DNA from 4 places in the Blastococcus sp. SYSU DS0617 genome. Region 3 is predicted to be linked to each of the others. Evidence: predicted binding sites of a transcription regulator. Region 3 holds the regulator's gene; each other region holds the start of a gene.
What was found. The regulator LexA, encoded in region 3, represses DNA repair genes until DNA is damaged. The targets are predictions, from matches to a motif close to TCGAACANNTGTTCGA.
Positions count from the first base shown of each region.

Region 1 (5,709 bases), on a different contig from region 3:
CGACGAGTCCGAGGTGCTGACCCCGGCCGACGAGGCCCACCACATCGCGAAGTCGGAGTTCACCGTCCCCTTCGTCTGCGGCGCCACCGACCTGGGTGAGGCCCTGCGCCGGATCTCCGAGGGCGCGGCGATGATCCGCTCCAAGGGCGAGGCGGGCACCGGCAACGTGGTCGAGGCCACCCGCCACATGCGTGCCATCCGGGCCGGCATCAAGGCACTGGGCACGCTGGACGAGACCGAGCTCTTCGTCGCCGCCAAGGAGCTTCGGGCGCCCTACGACCTCGTGGCCGAGGTGGCGCGCCTGGGCAAGCTCCCGGTCGTGCTGTTCACCGCCGGCGGCATCGCGACCCCGGCGGACGCGGCGATGATGATGCAGCTGGGCGCCGAGGGCGTCTTCGTCGGCTCGGGCATCTTCAAGTCCGGCGACCCGGCGCAGCGCGCCGCCGCGATCGTGCAGGCGACGACGTTCCACGACGACCCCGACGTGATCGCGAAGGTCTCCCGCGGGCTCGGCGAGGCGATGGTGGGGCTGAACGTCGCCACGCTGCCGGCCGACCAGCGCTTCGCCACCCGCGGCTGGTGACCGCACCCGTCATCGGGGTCCTGGCGCTGCAGGGTGACGTCCGCGAGCACCTCGCGGCGCTGCGGGACCAGGGCGCCGGGGCGGTGGCGGTGCGGCGCCCGGAGGAGCTGGCCGCCGTCGGCGGGCTGGTCGTCCCCGGCGGCGAGTCGACGACGATCGTGAAGCTGGCCTCCCGGTTCGGGCTGCTGGAGCCGCTGCGCGATGCCGTGCGCGACGGTCTGCCGGCCTACGGGTCCTGCGCCGGCATGATCCTGCTCGCCGACCGGCTGCTGGACGCCCCGCCGGACCAGGAGACGATCGGCGGGCTGGACGTCACCGTCCGCCGCAACGCCTTCGGCCGGCAGGCCGACAGCTTCGAGTCCGAGGTCGACGTCCAGGGGCTCGGCGGTGATCCGCTGCACGCGGTCTTCATCCGGGCTCCCTGGGTGGAGGAGGCCGGCCCAGGGGTCGACGTCCTCGGCCGGGTCGTCGGGGGAGAGGCCGACGGTAGGATCGTCGCGGTCCGCCAGGGGAACCTGGTGGCCACGAGCTTCCACCCCGAACTCACCGGGGACCGCCGGGTGCACGCGCTGTTCGTCGACATCGTCCGTCGTCGCCTGGCCGAGCAGGCCGGCGCCGAGGCCGGGAACGAGAGGGGAACGCCTTCATGAGCGGCCATTCCAAGTGGGCGACGACCAAGCACAAGAAGGCCGGGATCGACGCCAAGCGCGGCAAGCTCTTCGCCAAGCTGATCAAGAACATCGAGGTCGCCGCCCGCACCGGCGGCGGTGACCTGGCCGGCAACCCGACGCTCTACGACGCCGTCCAGAAGGCGAAGAAGAGCTCGGTGCCCAACGACAACATCGACCGCGCGGTCAAGCGCGGGTCGGGTGCGGAAGCCGGCGGGGTCGACTACCAGGGCATCACGTACGAGGGCTACGCCGCCGGTGGTGTCGCCGTCCTCATCGAGTGCCTGACCGACAACAAGAACCGCTCGGCGATGGAGGTCCGGACCGCCATGACCCGCAACGGCGGGACCATGGCCGACCCGGGCTCCGTGTCCTACCTCTTCTCCCGCAAGGGCGTCGTCGTGGTCCCGAAGGCCGAGGGGGTCGACGAGGACTCCGTGCTCATGGCCGTGCTGGACGCGGGCGCCGAGGAGGTGCGCGACCTCGGCGACACGCTCGAGGTGGTCAGCGAGCCCGGTGACATGGTCGCCGTGCGCACCGCCCTGCAGGACGCCGGCATCGACTACGACTCGGCCGACATGGGCTTCCTGCCCAGCGTGCAGGTCGAGCTGGACGAGGACGGCGCGGGCAAGGTGTTCCGCCTCATCGATGCCCTCGAGGACCTCGACGACGTGCAGAACGTCTACGCGAACTACGAGGTCTCCGACGAGGTCATGGAGAAGATCGACGCCTGACGCGGGGGCGGAACCGGCTCCGGCGCGTCGCGGCCGCCCGCGGCCGGGTGCGGGCTAGCGTTCGGATCGAACAGGTGTTCGTGCGAAGCTAGGAGCGTGGCCATGCGGGTGCTCGGCATCGACCCGGGGCTCACCCGGTGCGGCTGGGGGGTCGTCGACGGGCGCCCCGGCGCCCGCCCCACGGCGATCGGCGTCGGGGTGGTCCGCACCCTGGCCGAGCTGGACCTGGAACTGCGCCTGCTCCAGGTGCACACCGCGGTGACGGCGCTGCTGCGCGAGCACCGGCCGGACGTCGTCGCCATCGAGCGGGTCTTCACCCAGAACAACAAGGGCACCGCCACGGGGACGGCGCAGGCCGCCGGGGTGGCCGCGCTGGCCGCGGCGCAGGCCGACCGGCCCGTCGCCTGGCACACGCCCAGCGAGGTCAAGGCGGCCATCTCCGGCAACGGCCGGGCCGACAAGGAGCAGGTCACCCTCATGGTCACCCGCGTGCTGGGGCTCGCCGAGGCCCCGAAGCCGGCCGACGCCGCCGACGCCCTGGCCCTGGCGGTCTGCCACGCCTGGCGCGGCCCGGCCCAGCAGCGGCTGCGCTCGGCTGCGCTCGCCGGCGGCCTCGGCGCCCCCGTCGTGCAACGCACGCTGCCCCGCTGGCAGGGGGTGGCGGCCCGATGATCACCCAGGTGTCGGGCGTGCCCCTACGAGGCCGCAACGGGCGGCGTACGACGGAGGTGGCTCCGTGATCGCCAGTGTCAACGGCCGGGTGGCTGCGGTGTCGCCCGACGGTGCGGTGGTGGAGGTCGGCGGGATCGGGCTGGCGGTGCAGTGCACGCCGGGGACGATCGCCCGGCTGCAGGTGGGGGAGTCCGCCCGGCTCTCCACGAGCCTGGTCGTGCGCGAGGACTCGCTCACCCTCTACGGCTTCGCCGACGACGACGAGCGCCAGCTGTTCGAGCTGCTGCAGACCGCCAACGGCGTCGGCCCCCGGCTGGCGCAGGCCGTGCTGGCCATCCACCCCCCGCGCGAGGTGCGCCGCGCGGTGTCGATGGCCGACGTGAAGGCGCTCATGCAGGTGCCCGGCATCGGGAAGAAGGGCGCCGAGCGGCTGATCCTGGAGCTGCGCGACCGCCTCGGCTCGGTCACCACGGACACCTCGCTGGACGGACCCGCGCCGGCCGGGCTGGCTGCGGTCACGCCCGTCGCACCGTGGCGCGACCAGCTCACCTCCGCCCTGGTCGGGCTCGGCTGGTCGGGCAAGGAGGCCGAGACGGCGCTGGCGCAGCTGGCGCCCGTGGCCGACCAGCAGATCGTGGAGACCGGGTCGGTGGAGGTCGCCGTCCTGCTGCGGCAGGCGCTCCAGCTGCTGGGTAGGTCGTGAGCTCGCCCTTCGACCGGTCGATGACCGGCGAGGTGGCCGGTGAGCTCGGCCAGGAGTGGGCGGTGTCGCCCCAGGCCGGGGACGAGGAGCGGGTCGTCGAGTCGGCCCTGCGGCCGCATTCGCTGCACGACTTCATCGGCCAGCCCAAGGTGGCCCGCCAGCTCGCGCTCGTGCTCGAGGGGGCGAAGCGGCGCGGACGGCCACCGGACCACGTGCTCCTGTCCGGCCCGCCGGGGCTCGGCAAGACCAGCCTCGCCCTGATCATCGGCTCCGAGTTGGGCACCGCGGTGAAGATCACCAGCGGTCCGGCCATCGAGCGGTCCGGGGACCTCGCCGCGATGCTGTCGAACCTCGCGCCCGGTGACGTGCTGTTCATCGATGAGATCCACCGCATCGCCCGGCCGGCCGAAGAGCTGCTGTACATGGCGATGGAGGACTTCCGGGTCGACGTCGTCGTCGGGAAGGGGCCCGGCGCCACGGCGATCCCGCTGGAGATCAACCCGTTCACGCTGGTCGGTGCCACCACCCGCGCCGGTCTGCTGACCGGCCCGTTGCGGGACCGGTTCGGGTTCGTCGGCCAGATGGAGTTCTACGAGCCCGCCGAGCTGCAGCTGGTGCTGGCGCGCAGCGCCGACCTGCTCGGCGTGGAGCTGACCGACGAGGGCTCGGCGGAGATCGCCGGGCGGTCCCGGGGCACCCCCCGGATCGCCAACCGGCTGCTGCGCCGGGTCCGCGACTACGCCGAGGTGGAGGCCGACGGCCGGGTCACCCGCGCCGTCGCCGAGGCTGCGCTCGCCCTCTACGACGTCGACCACCTCGGGCTCGACCGGCTCGACCGGGAGGTCCTCGAGGCGCTGGTGGGCAAGTTCGGTGGCGGGCCGGTCGGCGTCGCGACCCTCGCCGTCGCCGTGGGGGAGGAGCCGCACACCGTCGAGGAGGTGTGCGAGCCGTTCCTCGTCCGCGCCGGCCTGCTCGCCCGCACGCCGCGCGGCCGCGTCGCCACGGAGGCGGCCTGGCGGCACCTGGGGCGCGCCCTGCCGCGCGGCGGGATCCCGCTCGGCCGGGTCACACCCGACCCACCCGGCGCGGGCTCGTCGTCAGAGCCGCTCTTCGACGCCTAGACTCCGGACCGCTGGCGCGCAAACTGAAAGGCCGCGGCCGTGCGCGCCCTTCCGGGCCGCCGCGCGCCGTGCACCAGATGCGCCGAGGCAACCGACGTACCCGAGCGGCCCCAGGGCCGCACCGACCGCGGAGCAGCACGCGCGGTAGAGAGGCACACCTGTCGTGGAGTACTTCCCACTGATCATGCTCGCCCTGCTGGCGGTGCTGCTGTTCGTGCTCCCGGCACGCCAGCGCAAGGCCATGGCGGCCCGTGCCCAGGCGCTGCAGGAGTCGCTGACCGTCGGCACACCCGTGATGACCACCAGCGGCATCCACGGCACGGTGGCCGCACTCCACGAGACCACCGTCGACCTGGAGCTCGCGCCCGGCGTCGTCGTGACGTTCGCCCGGCAGGCGATCCTGGAGATCCGCCAGCCGGCGGGCCCGGGCACCGGACTCCCCGGGGACGACGCTCCCGGCTCGGCCGGGGGACGCCCGGCCGACGGCACGCTCTGAGCCGGGGAGATCCCGTGGCCAACCGACCGCTCCCGGCCCGCCGGTACTTCGGCGCGTTCATCCTGATCGTGGCCCTGCTCTACGGCCTGGTCTTCTTCGTCGGCACCGAGCGGACGCCGCAGCTCGGGCTCGACCTGCGCGGCGGCACCACCGTCACGCTGACGGCCCGCACGCCCGACGGCGCCGCGCCCGACACCGAGGACCTCGAGCTCGCCCGCCGGATCATCGAGCAGCGGGTGAACGGTCTGGGCGTCGCCGAGGCCTCGGTCGTGACCGAGGGCGACTCGAACATCGTCATCTCCGTGCCCGGGGACGACGGCGACCAGGCGCGCCAGCTGGGCCAGACGGCCCAGCTGAGGTTCCGCCCGGTGCTGAACCTGGCGCCGGCCGGCGAGGCGCCGGCCGAGGACCCCGCTGAGCCGACCGACGGCGCGGAGATCACCGACCCCGCGGAGCCGACCGAGGGCGCGGAGGCCACCGACCCCGCGGAGCCGACCGAGGGCGCGGAGCCCACCGAGGCGCCGGCCGACGAGGCCCCGGCACGCGACCCGGACTCCCCGGCGGTCACGCTGGAGGAGGCTCAGGCCGCCTTCGACGCACTGACCTGCGGTGACACGGTCGCCAGCGACACCGCCCGCCCGGAGGACCACGTCGCCGCCTGCGGTGAGGACGGCGAGTTCAAGTACCTGCTCGGCCCCACGGTCGTCGAGGGCACGTCGGTGACCGACGCCT
Region 1 covers NZ_JBJHAO010000004.1:92,806-98,514, forward strand. The annotation lists gene pdxS (pyridoxal 5'-phosphate synthase lyase subunit PdxS) at 1-583, shown strand, start outside; gene pdxT (pyridoxal 5'-phosphate synthase glutaminase subunit PdxT) at 580-1,233, shown strand; gene ACI793_RS06745 (YebC/PmpR family DNA-binding transcriptional regulator) at 1,230-1,985, shown strand; gene ruvC (crossover junction endodeoxyribonuclease RuvC) at 2,088-2,657, shown strand; gene ruvA (Holliday junction branch migration protein RuvA) at 2,722-3,360, shown strand; gene ruvB (Holliday junction branch migration DNA helicase RuvB) at 3,357-4,481, shown strand; gene yajC (preprotein translocase subunit YajC) at 4,645-4,977, shown strand; gene secD (protein translocase subunit SecD) at 4,992-5,709, shown strand, end outside.
Region 1: the regulator LexA is predicted to act here: its motif matches at 2,052-2,067, upstream of ruvC (crossover junction endodeoxyribonuclease RuvC).

Region 2 (5,709 bases), on a different contig from region 3:
GCCGTGGGGCGTTGCGGGCGCAGGTCGAGGGCGTGCGCGTCCGTGCCGACCGCCGGGGCGACGGGCTGGGGGAGGCGCTGCTCCGCTGGGCGCTGGTGGAGGCCCGCCGGCGCGACTGCGCGCTGGTGCAGCTCACGACCGACCAGGCCCGTCCCGACGCGCACCGCTTCTACGAGCGGCTCGGCTTCGTCGCGTCGCACCGGGGCTACAAGTTGGTCCTGGACTCCTAGGGTGGGCGGCGTGACCAGCGGAGAGATCGATCCCCAGCTGCTCGAGGTGGCCCGCCGGATGTTCGACCTGGCGCGGTTCGGCCACACCGAGGAACTGGTGTCCTACATCGACCGGCGCGCCCCGGTGAACCTGACAAACGAGAAGGGCGACACGCTCCTGCTGCTGGCCGCGTACTACGGCCACGCGGAGACGGTCGCGGCGCTCCTGGCACGCGGGGCCGATCACTCGCGCGTCAACGACAAGGGACAGACCGCCCTGGCCGCGGCGGTGTTCAAGCAGTCTGCCGAGACCGTCCGTCACCTCCTCGCCGCCGGTGCCGACCCGGACCTGGGTGGCCAGAGCGCCCGGGCGACCGCGCAGTTCTTCGGCCTCACGGACATGACCGAGCTCCTCGACGCGCCCCGCTGACCCGCCGCTGCCTGAGCCGACCGGGCGCGGTCCGTACCTGACGCCGAACCGGCGCCGTCCGTACCCGAGGCCGACCGGGCACGGTCTGTACCTGGCGCCGACCGGGCACGGTCCGCCCGTACCGGGCGCGCCACGCGCGCCGACCACGCCCGTTCGAGCCTTCCGCCGCGCCGCCGGAGCCTCCTACGCTGCCCGCCATGAGCATCGGCGACGGCTCGTCCACCCGAACCGTCCAGGCGGGCCACCTCTTCGACCTGGCGCGGCAGGGCGAGACCGAGGTGCTGGCGGCCTACGTCGACGCCGGCGTCCCGGTCGACCTGACGAACAGCGCCGGCGACACCCTGCTGGTGCTCGCTGCCTACCACGGTCACGGCGACACGGTGGCGGCTCTGCTGGCCCGGGGCGCGGATCACGCCCGGGTCAACGACAAGGGGCAGACGGCGCTGGCCGCCGCGGTGTTCAAGCAGGCCGAGGACGCCGTCCGGCACCTGCTCGCTGCCGGCGCCGATCCGGACCGGGGCGACCAGACGGCGCGGGACACCGCCCGGTTCTTCCGCCTGACGGCCATGACGGAGCTCCTCGACGCCCCCAGGTGAACCCGGCAGCACACGGACCCCGCACCGGTCTCAGAAGGGCGGTGGGGTGTTGTCGGCCGGTACCGGTTGCGGTGCCGGTAGCGCGGGTTGTGCGCGTAGTCCGGGTGGTCGGGTGGTTCGGGTGATGCCGGACGGGGTGGTGACGGTGAGGGTGCCGTCGGGGTGCATCTGGAAGCGCCAGTTGCGGGCGAAGGTCTTGAGTCGGTGGTGGGTGCGGCACAGGCAGCAGAGGTTCTGGCAGGTGGTGCGCCCGCCGCAGTCGTAGGGGAGGACGTGGTCGGCGTCGGTGCGTCCGGCGGGTTGGCCGCAGCCGGGGTGCCGGCAGGTGCGGTCGCGAAGGCGGATGAACCGTTCCTGTGCGGGGGTGTGGGCGTAGCCGCTGGCCTCCGGCGGCGGGCCGAGGACCGGGCACTCGCAGGCCACGTCTGGGCCGTGGGCCGGGCAGCCGCGGGCGGCGCGGCGGGTCAGTTCGGTGGCGCTGGCGGTGGCGAGCAGGGCGCCGTCGTCGTCGGTGAGGGCGACCGCGAGGCTGCCGCCCGGCGGAGCCTGGACGCCGAGTGCGCCGAGCTGGGTGAGCAGTTCGCGGAGGTGGGCGGCGGTGATGGCGGTGCCGTTCACGGCCGGGGTCGTCGCGCCGGCTGCCGCACGCTCCACCGCCCGGTTCGGCGCCTCGTCGGCCGGCGTCTCCTGGGCCGCGGTGCGGGATTGGTTCGGCGGGCGCAGGGCTGACAGTGGTGCGGTGACCCTGAGGTGGCCGGTCATCGCCGGGCGGGAGGTGTCCCAGGTGCGCAGCACCAGCGCGGCGTGCGCCTCGGTGCGCAGCACCCCGATCGGCCGGTCGTCCCCGGTGGTCCTCGCGAGCTGGGCGGCCTGGTCGATCACCGACCACATCGCCGCGGCCACCGGCGAGGGCAGCTCACTGGTCAGCACCGACATGCCGTCGCCGGTCTGGTACAGCCGCACCGCCGCGCGCTGCTCGGCCTCGATGCGCCGCTGCTCGGCGAACTCCTCATCCGCCGCCTCGGCCGCGGCCACCAGCCGCTTACGGAGCTTCCCCGCCGACAGGCCGGCCGCCAGGGGCAGCACCGCGGGCACCACGACCGCGACCACCTCGTCGGTGGCCGTACCGAGGACGTCGGCGAACACCCGCGCTCGGTACCAATCCAACCGGCCGGCGGTGCAGTCGGCGTGCACCGCGGGCATCCGTTCCACCAGCTGGTAGGAGTCCGACAGCACCCCGGCGGCGAAGGCGCGGGAGCAGTTGAGCACCATCGCCAGCTCGTCGGGCAGGAACTCCGACGTCCCCGGCACCGGCGAGCCACCACCGCGCCGCCGCGCACCCGGATGCCCGGGAGGCGGATCGTCGGTGTCGGGCCGGGCGGCGGCCAGCGCCATGACCAGTTCGGCCTCGTAGGCGGCGTCCATGGCCTTGCGCGCCTGCACCCGCTGCAGCTCCGCTGCCGCCTCGTCGGCGGTCATCAGGCCGACCGGCAGCCGGTGCACCGACGGCGCCCGCTGCAGCATCAGGCCCAGCAGCGCACCCTCCATCACGGAGCGCTGGAGCGCGGCCATCGGCATGCATCGAACATACGTTCGGGGTACGACAGTTTTCGACGGGTCGACGGGTCGACGGGTCGACGATCGCCGGCGGCGGCGGCGGTGCCGGTGGCCCGGTGGGTGGTGCCGGTGGCCCGGTGGGTGGTGCCGGTGGCCCGGTGGGTGGTGCCGGTGGCCCGGTGGGTGGTGCCGGTGGCCGATGGCGCCGTTTGGTGGGCGGTACCTGGTGGCCTTTGCCTGGTGACCGGGTACCTCGGTAGCGGTGACTGGTTTCTGGTGTCCGGTGACCGGCGGTCGAGGCCTGATGCCCTGCGCCCGGTGCCGGTGCCGGTGCCGGTGCCGGTGCCAGGTGCCGGTGAGCGGTGCTTGGTCCCCGGTGGTCGAGGCCTGATGCCCGGGCTCGCGTCAGGAGGCGTGCTTCACGAGCACTCGCTCGTCGTAGCTGATGCCGTGCTCGACGGTGTGGATCACGCGGTCGGTCGCGGCCCACCCCGCACGTTCGTTGAAGCCGATCGCCGCGTGGTTCTCGACCCGGGCGCGTGCAGCTCGAGGTCCGTCTGGCCGGCAGCGGCGAGCATCGCCTCGCCCAGCGCGAGGAGGCGCCGGCCGAGGCCGGTGCCGTGGTGGTCCGGATCGACGAACAGGTGCACCAGGCGGTGCCCGCTGATCGTGACGTGCCCGATCGGCGTGCCCTGTGCGACGGCCACCCGCGTCGTGCAGTCGGAGCCCGGCCGGAACCAGTCGCGGAGCTGCTCCCGGGTGCCCGCGCGGTCGGGGGGCTGGAACCCGTCGGCGGGCAGCCGGCCGGCGTACGTCGTGACGAAGCAGTGGTGGTGGTAGTCCTCCACCGCCTCGGCGTCGGCCGGAGTCGCCGTGCGGAGCGCGACGGCATCCATGCGTCGACACTGGCACGCCGGCGCCCGCTGCGGGCGGGAGTTCCGACGCCGGTCCGGGACGCGTCGGCGTGCCGCCCGTCCGGGACGTCGATCCGCCGCCCGTCCGGGACGTCGATCCGCCGCCTGCCCGGGCAGTCGGTCCGCGCCGCCCGTCCGGGACGTCGGTGGACACACGCGCCGGGCGCAGGGGTGCGCGGGCATGGGTGGACACTCCAGGGGTACGAGGCCCGCGATCCAGGGGAGGGGTGGCCCGGTGGTGCGACCTGCGGTGCACGGCAGGGGGCAGGAGTCGCCCCGCGCGCTCGACCCCAGCGCACCGGCCGCCGCCGAGCCGTCCGCCGCCGAGCCGTCCGCCGCCGTGCCGAACGGCACCGACGCGCCCGCCGCCGACGAGTCCGCCACGGACGAGTCCGCCCCCGAGCCGCCCGCTTCCCACCCCCTGTCCACCGGTACGGCACCCGACGGCGCGGCCGGGCCGCAGCCACCGGCCGACGACGCCGACCGCCGGGCCGCTACCGCGGCCGACGCGGGGACGGCCGACGCGGCTGCGACCGCTCCGACCGCCACGGGCGCCACCACCGCCACCGAGGCCCTGGATGGCTCGCCCACCGGCCTGCCCCGATGGCTGCTGCTGCTGGGCGGGCTGGCCGCAGGGACCATCGCGATCGCCGGGCTGCGCGAGGTCGCGTGGCTGGCCGCACCCATCCTGACGGCGCTCGTCGTCGTCGTCGGCCTCATGCCGGTCTCGAGCTGGCTGCGTCGCCACGGCGCGCCACGCTGGGTGGCGACCACGGTCCTGCTGCTCCTCGTCTGGGCCGTGCTGCTCGGGTTCGTCGCGTTGCTCGTGGCCAGCGTCGCCCAGTTGGCCGCCCTGCTCCCGGACTACGCCGACCAGGCCGAGGAGCTCCTCGACGGCGTGGTCGCCGACCTCAACGACGCAGGCCTTGTCTCGGGACAGCTCTCCGACCTCGTCGAGCAGATCGAGTACGGGCAGGTGGTGGGGCTGGCGACCGATCTGCTGGGGCGGATCACCGCGACGGCCAGCACCCTGATCCTGCTGCTCTCCGCGCTGGTCTTCATGGCCATCGAGTCCAGCGGCTACGGCCGGCGGCTGGCCCTCATCGCGCGGGAGCGGCCGCACCTGCCGGTGGCCTTCGCCCTCTTCGCCCAGGGCACCCGCAGCTACCTGCTGGTGAGCACCGTCTTCGGGGCGATCGTCGCGGTGGGCGACGCGATCGCCCTGGCCATCCTCGCCGTGCCGGCCGCGCCGCTGTGGGGCCTGCTGGCCTTCATCACCAACTACGTGCCGAACATCGGGTTCGTGCTCGGTGTGGTCCCCCCGGCGCTCCTCGGGTTGCTCGCCGGCGGCTGGGGCGAGCTGATCGCCATCCTGGTGATCTACACGCTGCTCAACTTCGTCGTGCAGACGCTGATCCAGCCGCGGTTCGTCGGGGACTCGGTCGGCCTGTCGATGACCGTCACCTTCATCGCCCTCCTGTTCTGGGGCTGGGTGCTCGGTGCGCTCGGCGCACTGCTGGCGATCCCGCTGACCCTGCTGGTGAAGGCCCTGCTGGTGGACGTCGACCCGCGTGGTCACTGGCTGGACGCCCTGCTCCGGGAGGAGCCGCGGGCGCCGAGGACCTCGCGCGCCCGGCGCCGGATGCACGCCCGGCGGTCCGCGCTGGCCTCCGTGCGCCGGCTGCACCAGCCCCGGCGGGTGCCGGGCGAGGAGCACGCGCCGGCCGGTGACGCCGGTACGCCGGTGCGCTGAGTGCCCGAGCTGGTGGTGATGGTCGGTCTGCAGGGCGCCGGCAAGTCGACCTGGGCGGCCGCCGAGCTGGCCGGCACCCACGCGGTCGTGAGCAAGGACCACTGGCCGCGCGCGAAACGGCGCGAGGCACGGCAGCGCCGCGTGGTGGCCGAGCTGCTCGCCGCCGGCCGCAGCGTCGTCGTGGACAACACCAACCCCTCGGCCGCCGAGCGCGCGCCGCTCGTCGCGGCGGCGCGCGAGGCGGGCGTCC
Region 2 covers NZ_JBJHAO010000023.1:1,706-7,414, reverse strand. The annotation lists gene ACI793_RS18420 (GNAT family N-acetyltransferase) at 1-230, shown strand, start outside; gene ACI793_RS18415 (ankyrin repeat domain-containing protein) at 241-639, shown strand; gene ACI793_RS18410 (ankyrin repeat domain-containing protein) at 837-1,235, shown strand; gene ACI793_RS18405 (DUF222 domain-containing protein) at 1,266-2,813, opposite strand; gene ACI793_RS18400 (GNAT family N-acetyltransferase) at 3,260-3,688, opposite strand; gene ACI793_RS18395 (AI-2E family transporter) at 3,942-5,459, shown strand; gene ACI793_RS18390 (AAA family ATPase) at 5,460-5,709, shown strand, end outside.
Region 2: the regulator LexA is predicted to act here: its motif matches at 2,817-2,832, upstream of ACI793_RS18405 (DUF222 domain-containing protein).

Region 3 (5,709 bases):
CGCCGGGAACACCTCGGTGTCGGCGGCGCGGTGCCGCCCCTCGTCGCCGGGTGCCCGGTGACGGCCGGCCGGGACCGGCACCTGCGCTGCGACGACGACCTGGACGCCCGCGTCCTCCGGAGCGCGTCGGCGTCCACCCGTGCGCGTACCGGATGCGGCGGGCACCGCGGCGGCGACGCTCCCCGCAGGGGCCGGGGCCTCGTCACGGATCATGGGCAGCGCGGCGGTGGTCTCCGCGGTCCCGCTGACCGGACGGCCCCGCAGAGCGGAGATCGCCTGGGCGGGCGGGAGCTCCTGCTTCACGCGGGAGTCGATGCGGCTGGGCTCCGTGGCCGGGGACAGGTTCCGCTCGGGCAGGCGGAGCGCGCCGAGGTCGATCCACGCCGTCTCCTCGACGCCGCCCGCGACCACCCGGACCCACATCTGACAGGTTCCCGAGGCGTCGTGCCGCCAGCCCAGCAGCTCGCCCCGCCACCACGTACCCGCCTGGTAGACCTCGACGGACTGGGGCGAACGGGTGAACACAGCGGCGCGGCTCTCCATGGGACCTGACACGCGATGACCGTAAGCGCTCGGGTCACGACGGTGAGTGAAGGCGCCCGGGCTGATGATTGACGAAGTCGTCGCCCCAGGTTGGAGAGGTGTTGCCCTGTCGCGCAGCCGTCCGGTGCGCGTCGGCGCCCCGGTCACGGCAGGACGAGCAGCTGACCGGGGACCAGAGTGGCGTCGGGGAGCTCGTTGAGGGCCCGGATCTCGGCGATGACGGCGCGGATGTCGTCCCCCTCGTCCGCGACCGCGCCGGCGATGGACCAGAGCGTGTCGCCCGGCTGCACGACGACGCTGCTCTCCCCGGCCAGGCGCAGACCGCCGTCCTCACCCCCGCCGACGACCGAGCCCACCCAGGAGCCGAGGGCGACACCGATCGCCAGGCCGAGCACCACACCCAGCCGCCGCGCACGCCGGGTGAGCCGGAGCGTCGGAGCCACCCACGGATCGCCCGCGACGCGGGGCGGCGCCGGTCGTCGCGGCGTCGTCGAGCCCGCCGGGACCGGCCTGCGCACCTGTGCGGCAGCCGAATGCGTCCGGTGGGCCGCAGATCCGGCCACCGAGCGCCCGGTACCCGGGGCCGGGGGCGCCGGGTCGTGCCGCAGGTCCGGCACCGCGCGCAACCGCCCCTGCCGTCCGGCTCCACCCGCCAGCGGCGGGCGCCACGGCGCCTGCACCGCCTCGTCGAACTCCACCACGGCCTGCGCCACGCTTCCCACGACCTCTCCTCCCGACCCCGCACGTCCACCACGGCCTTCGAACGGCTGTTCGAATCGGACGTCTGTGCGATGTCTACCGGACGCCGCCGACAGAAGCGACCCGACACGGCCACCTTCTTCGAACACGTGTTTGAAAGCGGGCGCGATCGGCGCTACGGTTCGGAGGACGCGACCAGCACGGCTGCACCGGCAGCCCGCGAGGAGGAGACGTGGCGGAGACCAGCGGGACGTCGGGTGGCCGACGGACGCGCAGTACGGCGTCGGAACCGGACACGGAGAACGGCACCGCGTCGGTGCGCTCCTTCCCGGACCGCGGCGCCGACGGCGACGGGCTGACCCAGCGCCAGCGCCGGGTGCTGGAGGTCATCCGGGACTCCATCGACCGGCGCGGTTACCCCCCGTCGGTGCGCGAGATCGGTGAGGCGGTCGGCCTCTCCTCGGCCTCCTCGGTGGCCCACCAGCTCTCGGTCCTGCAGAAGAAGGGCTGGCTGCGTCGGGATCCCAACCGCCCGCGTGCCCTCGACGTCCGGCTGCCGGGCGACACGTCCCGTCCCGTCGCGCCGCTCGCCGAGCCGGTGGCCGGCACCGACGAGCCGCTCGCCGCTCCGACGTACGTGCCCCTGGTCGGCCGGATCGCCGCCGGTGGGCCCGTCCTCGCCGAGCAGGCGGTGGAGGACGTCTTCCCGCTGCCCCGCGAGCTGGTCGGCGAGGGCACCCTCTTCATGCTCAAGGTCGTCGGCGACTCGATGGTGGAAGCCGCCATCTGCGACGGCGACTGGGTCGTCGTGCGCCAGCAGCCCACCGCGGAGAACGGCGAGATCGTCGCCGCGATGATCGACGGCGAGGCGACGGTCAAGACCTACAAGCGGCGCGACGGGCACGTCTGGCTGCTGCCGCACAACCCGGCCTACGAGCCGATCCCCGGCGACGACGCGACGGTCCTGGGTCGCGTCGTCTCGGTGCTGCGCAGGGTCTGATCCCGGGCCCCGTCCGGGTCACCGGCCGCACGCGCGGGCGGTCGCCCGGACGGGGTGCCGGCAGCCGCGGTGGCTCAGGACCGCGGCCGGCGGCGCAGCTTGGGAACCAGCCACACCACGAGGGTCGCCACGGCGACCGCGATCAGCGCAGAGGTCACCGGCGACCTGCCCGAGCTGGTGAGCTCGGTGAGGCTGGGCACCGGGCCGTCGGACGGCGCCGCGGCGGACGCCGGTGTGACCGCGGGGATCGGCACCACGACCACGTCGCTGGGCACACCCTCGCTGGCGACGACGAGCTGCTGGTCGTCCCCGGTGAAGCTGATCGCCTCGCCCTGGGGTGACTCGGGCAGGGCCACCCGCACCGGGGTCCCGGCCAGGGCGCCCACGACATCCGGGCCCGACAGCGGCCACACGTAGGCATCGGTGTAGGTGCGCAACGCCAGCGCGTGCCCGTCGCCCGCTACCGCTCCCCCGGTGATGAGCAGCTGCCCGGCGCGTCCGACCGGGCCCCCGGGGGTGCCGGTGAGCGTCATGTTGACCGTCGCCACCCGCTCCATCGGAACGGTCGCCTCGGCCGACAGCGGACCGGTGGGCCGGTACACGCCGCTGGACCCCAGCACGTCCTTCGTGACCAGGTACGGCGTGCCGTCGGGCGCGAGCAGCAGCGCCTCGGAGTCGTGGGCGCCGTCGGGGTAGCTGAGCCGGTGCACGGCGGCGGACCCGTTCGGCCGCAGCGCCAGCAGGGCGACGGTCGAGCGCACGGAGTTGTTGTCGCCGGCGTCGGCCAGCCAGATGGTCCCGTCGGCACCCAGAGCGAGGTCCTCGGGGTCGTAGGGGTCGACCGCGGCGGTCCGCGTCTCGAGGACCTGGCACCCGGCGTCGAGCACCGAGACGCTGAGCGAGTCCCCGCCGTCGTTCATGACGAGCATGCGCTCGCCGAGGTCGACGAGCCCGGAGATCTCCGCCAGCGCAGGATCCGTGATCTGGCACCGGACGCTCGGTGCAGGAGCGTCCGGCTCCTGGGCGGCGGCGGTCGCCCCCACCGCGGGCAGGGAGGAGCCGAGGAGGACCGCCACCACGAGGCGTACCGCGCGGCTGGCACGCCGTCCTCCGAAGCCGCTACGCGGTCTGCCGGCCTGGTCGGGCACGAACCCAGCGTGACAGAACCATTGCGTCGAGTGCATGAACCACGCCCAGCAGCACGACCCCCACCGCGGCCCCGACGACCGCGTCGGTCACCCAGTGGAAGTCCAGCGAGACCATCGAGACACCGGTGGCGACCGGCCCGACGATGCTCAGCCACCAGAAGGCGCGCTGCACCCTGGCGGGCAGCGCGTACTCGACGGCCAGCCAGCGGGCGACTCCCCACATGATGACCGCATTGGCCACGTGCCCCGAGGGGAACGAGGCGCCGTCGGCATGGAAGAAGAGCTCGTCGGGGTGCCCGGGCGCAGTCCGACCGGTACCGAACTTGACCGCGTAGACGCCGACGGTCAGCGTGCCCAGCGCGAGCAGCACGCGCAGCAGCGGAACCGCCGTGCGATGCCGCCAGGCCAGGTAGCCGACGAGCACGGCCAGCACGATGAGGATCGTGCCTCGGCCGCCGAGCTGGGTGATCGCCCAGACGACCGGATAGGCGGCCGAGTCGCGCAGCCCCCAGCCGCGGACGACGTCGGAGACCCACAGGTCCAGCCGCTCCAGGGCACCGCCGGCGAGCAGGTCGGCGGTGATCAGGCCGCCCACGAGCACGGCGAGGAGCACGAGCCACCACGGCGGGCGGCCGATCGACACCACACGGGTGCGCTCCGGCGCGCCGGCGTCGCGCACCACGCCGCTCGTCATCCGTTCACCGTACCGGGCCGTGACCTGATCGTGATCCGAGCGCCGGGCGCGGCGGCGACGCTCAGCCGACCGGCGCGGCGAACTCCTCGAGCGCCGCGGCCAGCGCGCCGTCCACCTTCGCGGTCAGGCGGGTCCCCCCGGCCTCGTGCGCCTCGGCCAGCACCTCGCCGTCCCGGTGCACCCGGGCCACGAGGTCGCCGCGGTCGTAGGGCACCAGGACGTCGACGTCGGTGTCGGGGTGTGGCAGGCGGGCGGCGATCAGCTCGCGCAACGTGTCCATCCCGGCTCCGGTCCGGGCCGACACCCACACCGCTCCGGGCAGTGCCTGGCGGAGCGTGAGGATGGCCTCCTCGTCCATGGCGTCGACCTTGTTCACGACGATCACCTCGGGCACCGAGGAGGCGTCGATGTCCTGGAGGACGACGTGGACGGCGTTGATCTGGCCGAGCGGGTCGGGGTCGGAGCCGTCGACCACGTGCAGCAGCAGATCGGCCGCGGCCACCTCCTCCAGCGTCGACCGGAAGGCGTCGACCAGCTGGTGCGGCAGGTGCCGGACGAACCCCACGGTGTCGGTCAGCGTGTACTCGCGGCCGTCGGGGCCCTCGGCCCGGCGCACGGTGGGGTCCAGGGTCGCGAACAGCGCGTTCTCCACCAGGACGCCGGCACCGGTGAGCTGGTTGAGCAGGCTGGACTTGCCGGCGTTCGTGTAGCCGGCGATCGCCACGCTCGGCGTCGCGTTGCGGTCCCGGCTGCTGCGCTGGGTGGCCCGGGCGGTCGCCATACCGGCGATCTCGCGGCGGAGCTTGCTGACGCGCGTCCGGATGCGCCGGCGGTCGGTCTCGATTTTGGTCTCACCGGGGCCGCGGGTACCGATACCGCCACCGCCGGCCACACGACCACCGGCCTGCCGGGACAGCGACTCACCCCAGCCGCGCAGCCGCGGCAGCATGTACTGCATCTGCGCCAGCTCGACCTGGGCCTTGCCCTCCCTGCTGGTCGCGTGCTGGGCGAAGATGTCCAGGATCAGCGCCGTCCGGTCGACGACCTTGACCTTGAGCACCTTCTCCAGCTGGTTGAGCTGGCCGGGGGTCAGCTCACCGTCGCAGATCACCGTGTCCGCGCCCGTGGCGGCGACGATGTCGCGGATCTCGCCGGCCTTGCCCGACCCCACGTAGGTCGCGGCGTCCGGCTTGTCACGGCGCTGGCTGACCGCCTCCAGCACCTCCGAGCCGGCCGTCTCGGCGAGCGCGGCCAGCTCGGCCAGCGAGCGGTCCGCGTCGGCCTGCGTCCCCTCGGTCCAGACGCCGACGAGGACCACGCGCTCGAGGCGCAGCTGCCGGTACTCGACCTCGGTGACGTCGGCCAGCTCGGTGCCGAGCCCGGCCACGCGGCGCAGTGCGCCACGGGCCTCGAGGGCGTAGGACCCGGTGGTGTCGTCATTCGTGTCGGGTCGCGCGGCGGGCGCGGGGCGGGGCTCGTCGTCGAGCGGCATGCGCTCCGGGGCGGTCGTCATCGGGTCCAGCGTGGCACGGTCCGGCATGCGGGTCACCTCAGTTGTCATCACCGAGTGCAACGCAGAACCGGTCCGGGTGCATCCCGCGATCGCGGGTAGGGGTTCCGGGACC
Region 3 covers NZ_JBJHAO010000006.1:152,310-158,018, forward strand. The annotation lists gene ACI793_RS09380 (hypothetical protein) at 1-555, opposite strand, end outside; gene ACI793_RS09385 (LysM peptidoglycan-binding domain-containing protein) at 687-1,265, opposite strand; gene lexA (transcriptional repressor LexA) at 1,475-2,242, shown strand; gene ACI793_RS09395 (hypothetical protein) at 2,317-3,321, opposite strand; gene ACI793_RS09400 (phosphatase PAP2 family protein) at 3,362-4,084, opposite strand; gene hflX (GTPase HflX) at 4,146-5,624, opposite strand.

Region 4 (5,709 bases), on a different contig from region 3:
TCGGCTGCGCGCGGAGAATCCCGGTCTGACCAAGATTCCGGAACGCTGGTCCGAAGACCCGACGGTGCGGGTCCGCCGCGGAGGCCTGGCGCTGGAGCTGGACCTGCGGGACAACCTGCAGGCGATCCTGTTCTACACCGGCGTCTACGAGCCCCGCTTCATCGGTCACGTGCTCGCCGATCTGCGCCCCGGAGATGTCGTGGCCGACGTGGGCGCGCACATCGGCGTGCACGCACTCGCCATCGCTCGTCGGCTGGCTCGCCTCGGCGGAGGTGTGGTGCTGGCCTTCGAGCCGGCCGCCGACTCGACCGCGAAGCTGCGGGCCGCCGCCGTTCGCAACGGGCTCGACGTCGAGATCGTCGAGGCTGCGTGCAGCGACGTGCGAGGGCGGCTGCCGCTGTTCGCCGATGAACGCTATTCCGTTGCCGACGCCGGCGTGCGTTCCCTGCACGGCAGTGGACAGCAGGTCGGACAGGTCTCCGCCACCACGTTCGACGACTGGGCGGCCGCCCGCCCCGGCGGGCCGCTACCGCGACTGGACGTGGTGAAGCTTGATGTCGAAGGGCACGAAGCGGCAGCCCTGATAGGCATGCGGGCCACCCTCGCCCGACTGCGTCCCCGCGCGCTCTACGTCGAGATCAAGGAGAGCGCCATCGGTCGAGCAGTTGCCTCTGACGAGGAGTTGCGTGCCCTGCTGGCCGAACTCGGTTACCGCACGACCGGGCTGACGTTCGACCACAACGAGCTCTTCACCCCGGCCGGCTGACGACCGGGGGCAGGTCGCACGAGTCGCTTCGCGGTCAGATCCCGATCGGGTGCCAGACCGTCTTGGTCTCGAGGAACGGGGTCATCCGGGTCAGACCCGGATCGGCGGTCCAGTCCGGCTCCGCGAGCGGGGGGCGCACGACCCGCTTGATGGTGCCGGCCGCCTCGCGCTCGAACTCCATCGCCCGGTTCTCCGGGGCGCCGGTGAGGTCGATGGCGTCGACGTCGGCGTGTTCGGCCAGCCAGGTGCCGAGCTCCTCGGCGTCGCCGGTGAGCAGGTTGACCACGCCGCCCGGCACGTCGCTGGTGGCGAGGACCTCGGCGAGCGTGACCGCCGGCAGCGGGCGCTCCTTCGACGTGACGACGACGGCGGTGTTGCCGGTGGCGAGCACCGGAGCCAGGACGCTGACCAGCCCGAGCAGCGAGGACTGCTGCGGGGCGAGGACGGCGACGACGCCGGTCGGTTCCGGGGTGGAGAAGTCGAAGTAGGGGCCGGCGACGGGGTTGGCCCCACCGAGGACGGCGGCCAGCTTGTCCGTCCAGCCGGCGTACCAGACCCAGCGGTCGACGGCGGCGTCCACGGCGGCCCGGGCCTTGGACGCCGAGAGGCCCTCGCCGTGCGCGACCTCCTCGCAGAACTGGACGTGCCGGCCCTCCATCACCTCGGCGACGCGGTAGAGCACCTGGCCGCGGTTGTAGGCGGTCGCGCCCGACCACTTCGGGAAGGCGCCGCGGGCGGCGACGACGGCGTCCCGGGCGTCCTTGCGGGAGGCGCGGGCGGCGTTGGCCACGAAGTGCCCCTTGGCGTCCGTGACCTCGTAGGTCCGGCCGGACTCCGACCGCGGGAACGCGCCGTTCACGTACAGCTTGTAGGTCTTGCGGACGGCCAGGCGGTCGCTCATCGGGTGCTCTCCAAGTACGCGGCCAGGCCGTGCCGGCCGCCCTCGCGGCCGTAGCCGGACTGCTTGTAGCCGCCGAAGGGCGACGTCGGGTCGAACTTGTTGAAGGTGTTGGCCCACACGACGCCGGCGCGCAGCTGGTTCGCGATCTTCAGGATCCGCGACCCCTTCTCGCTCCAGATGCCCGCCGAGAGCCCGTAGGTGGTGTTGTTCGCCTTCGCCACCGCCTCGTCGGGAGTGCGGAAGGTCAGGACGCTCAGCACCGGGCCGAAGATCTCGTCGCGGGCGATGCGGTGGGCGGGGGAGACGTCGGTGAAGATCGTCGGCGGGTACCAGAAGCCGCGGTCGGGCAGCTCGCAGGCCGGCTGCCAGCGGTTGGCCCCCTCGGCCTCGCCGATGTCGGACAGCTCGCGGATGCGGGCCAGCTGCTGGGCGGAGTTGATCGCGCCGATGTCGGTGTTCTTGTCCAGCGGGTCGCCGACCCGCAGCGTGCCGATGCGCCGCTGCAGCGAGGCGACGACCTCGTCGTGGACCGACTCCTGCACCAGCAGCCGGGAGCCGGCGCAGCACACGTGGCCCTGGTTGAAGAAGATGCCCTGGACGATGCCCTCGACGGCCTGGTCGACCGGGGCGTCGTCGAAGACGATGTTCGCCGCCTTGCCGCCGAGCTCGAGGGTCAACTTCTTGCGGGTACCGGCGACGGCGCGGGCGATGGAGCGGCCGACGTCCGTGGAACCGGTGAACGCGACCTTGTCGACGTCGTCGTGCTCGACGACCGCCCGGCCGGTGTCCCCGGCGCCGGTGACGATGTTGACCACGCCGGCGGGCAGGTCGGCCTGCCGGCAGACTTCGGCGAACAGCAGTGCCGTCAGGGGCGTGGTCTCCGCCGGCTTGAGGACGACGGTGTTGCCCGCCGCAAGAGCCGGGGCGACCTTCCACGCCAGCATCATCAGCGGGAAGTTCCACGGGATGACCTGGCCCGCCACGCCCAGGGGGCGCGGCCGGGTGCCCAGGCCGACGTGGTCGAGCTTGTCGGCCCAGCCGGCGTAGTAGAAGAAGTGGGCGGCGGCCAGGGGGACGTCGACGTCGCGGGACTCGCGGATCGGCTTGCCGTTGTCCAGCGACTCGAGGACGGCGAACTCGCGGGCGCGTTCCTGCAGCAGGCGGGCGATGCGGAACAGGTACTTGCCGCGGTCGGCGGGGCGCATGGGGCCCCAGCTCTTCTCGAAGGCGCGGCGGGCAGCGCGGACCGCCCGGTCGACGTCGGCGGCGCTCGCGGCCGAGACCTCGGTGAGGACCTCCTCGGTGGCCGGGTTGACTGTCGTGAACGACTCGCCGGTGCCGTCGACGAACTCGCCGTCGATGAACAGGCCGTAGGACGGCGCGATGTCGACGATCGACCGCGACTCGGGCGCGGGGGCGTACTCGAAGACGGGGGCGGGTCGGGCGGTTGCGGTCATCGTCGGTCAGTCCACCGTGACGTAGTCGGGGCCGGAGTAGTGGCCGGTGCGCAGCTTCTGGCGCTGCAGCAGGAGGTCGTTGAGCAGGCTGGAGGCGCCGAAGCGGAACCAGTCGGCGTGCAGCCAGTCGGGGCCCACGGTCTCGTTGATCAGCACGAGGTGCTTGATCGCGTCCTTCGTCGTCCGGATGCCGCCGGCGGGCTTGAAGCCGACCTGCCGGCCGGTGGCGGCGCGGAAATCGCGGACCGCCTCGAGCATGACCAGGCCGACGGGGAGGGTCGCCGCCGGGCTGACCTTGCCGGTGGAGGTCTTGATGAAGTCGCCCCCGGCGAGCATCGCGATCCAGCTGGCGCGGCGGACGTTGTCCAGGGTGACCAGCTCGCCGGTCTCGAGGATGACCTTGAGGTGGGCGGGGGTGCGGCCGGGTGAGGAACAGGCCTCCTTGACGGCGACGATCTCCTCGTAGACGTCGAGGTAGCGGCCGGCCAGGAAGGCGCCGCGATCGATGACCATGTCGATCTCGTCGGCGCCGTTCTCCACCGCGTCGCGCACGTCGGCGAGCTTCACCGCCCGGCTGGCCCGCCCGCTGGGGAAGGCGGTGGCGACCGCGGCGACGTGCACGCCGCTGTCGCCGAGCGCCTCGCGGGCGACCCCGGCCAGGTCGCCGTACACGCAGACCGCGGCGACCCGGGGGCAGGTCGGGTCGGTGGGGTCGGGCCGCCTCGCCTTGGCCGCCAGGCTGCGCACCTTGCCAGGGGTGTCGGCGCCCTCGAGCGTGGTGAGGTCGACCATCGAGATCGCGGTGTCGATCGCCCACTCCTTGGACGTGGTCTTGATCGAGCGGGTGCCGAGTTGGGCCACGCGCGCCTCGGCGCCCACCTGGTCGACTCCGGGCAGGCCGTGCAGGAAGGCGCGGAAGCTGGCGTCGGAGCGGGTGACGTCGCGGTACGGGGGCAGCGGAACGGACAGCGCCCGGGCGTCGTCCGACAGGGCGTCGGGGTCGAGCACGTGGGTCATGGCGGCCATTCTCCCCTGTCCGTCCCATGACATGGGACGGCCTCACCCGGAGGGATGCGGTGCGCCCGACCGGGTGGAGCGCCAGGCCTCCAGGACGACGTCCGACGACGTGGCGGATCCGGCTTCCGGGGGAGAGGGCGTCCTCCCTGGGTGCCGTCGTCGTCGCCTTCCGCCGAGGCGTTCCCGCGGGAACGTGCGAGGCGGCTCCTCCCGGCCACCGCGATCCGCGGGCGTTCCCGCGGGAACGTGCGTGGCGGCTCCTCCGGGCCACCGCGACCCGCCTTGCGGCGTTCCCGCGGGAACGTCACGGGTGGCTCCGATGCCCAGCTCGGCGACCGGAAGTGTCGGACCCTCGCCCTAGTCTTCGATCACACGTTCGAAGGAGGCCGTGGTGCCCGAGACGTCCTTGCCTGATCTGGCTCGCGAGATCACCGCCGGTGCCGTACGGCTCGCTGCCGCGACGGCCGCCTGGCTGCGGCTGGTCGCGGAGTTCGACCGACGGGAGGGCTGGCACGCGCAGGGCATCGCCTCCTGCGCCCACTGGCTCGCCTGGCAGTGCGGCATGTCGCCCGGTACCGCACGGGAGCACGTCCGCGTCGCCCGCGCGCTCGGCGACCTCCCCCGGCTGTCCGCAGCCTTCGCGGAGGGGCGCCTGTCCTACTCCAAGATCCGCGCCGTCACCCGTGTCGCCGAACCGGAGACCGAGCAGATGCTCCTGGAGTTGGCGGTGGAGACCACCGCCTCCCAGGTCGAGCGCGTGGTCCGCGCCTGGCGGCGGAGCGACCGGGTCGACGACGACACCGTCGCGGTGCAGCGGCAGTTCCAGCACTGGTGGGACGACGACGGGATGCTCGTCGTCCGGATGCGCCTCGGGCCGGAGGAGGGTGCGGACTTCCTGGCAGCCGTCGAGTCGCGAGTCGAGGCGGGGGTCCGGCGTGATCGCGCGGCGGCGAAGCCGGCGGCCCCCGCCGGAGCTCCGCAGGACGAGGGAACGGACACGGACGAGGACGCGTCGTCCGTCGCGGACGCGGAGGCGACCGAACGGGAGGAGATCGCCTGCGCCCGGGAGCGCACGTCGGCCAGGCGCTGCGCAGCCGTCGCCGCGCTCGCCCGGGCGGGGCGGCGCGCCGATCGCCGCGCCGGGGCCCCGCCGCTCCGGGAGGTGGTGGTGCACGTCGATGCCGCCGTGCTGGCCGAGGACGCCGCGGCCGGGCAGGCCTACCTCGAGGGCGGTCCGGCGCTGCACCCGGCGCAGGTGCGCCGCATGCTGTGCGGCGCCACGGTCGTCGCGATGCTCGAGCGGGACCGCGAGGTGCTCGGCGTCGGGCGGTCCCGCCGGCTCGCCACCCGTCCGCAACGGCGGGCGCTGCTGCGGCGGGACGGCGGCTGCGCCCGGCCGGGGTGCACCGAGACGCGGATCGAACGGCTGCACGCGCACCACATGCGGCACTGGCTGTTCGGTGGCGGCACCGACATCGACAATCTCGTGCTGCTCTGCGACGTCGACCACGGATTGGTGCACGACCAGGACCTCGTCATGTCCCGGCGGGCGGGGCGCCTGGTCGTGC
Region 4 covers NZ_JBJHAO010000016.1:43,037-48,745, reverse strand. The annotation lists gene ACI793_RS16215 (FkbM family methyltransferase) at 1-766, shown strand, start outside; gene ACI793_RS16210 (aldehyde dehydrogenase family protein) at 801-1,667, opposite strand; gene ACI793_RS16205 (aldehyde dehydrogenase family protein) at 1,664-3,124, opposite strand; gene deoC (deoxyribose-phosphate aldolase) at 3,131-4,141, opposite strand; gene ACI793_RS16195 (DUF222 domain-containing protein) at 4,533-5,709, shown strand, end outside.
Region 4: the regulator LexA is predicted to act here: its motif matches at 4,506-4,521, upstream of ACI793_RS16195 (DUF222 domain-containing protein).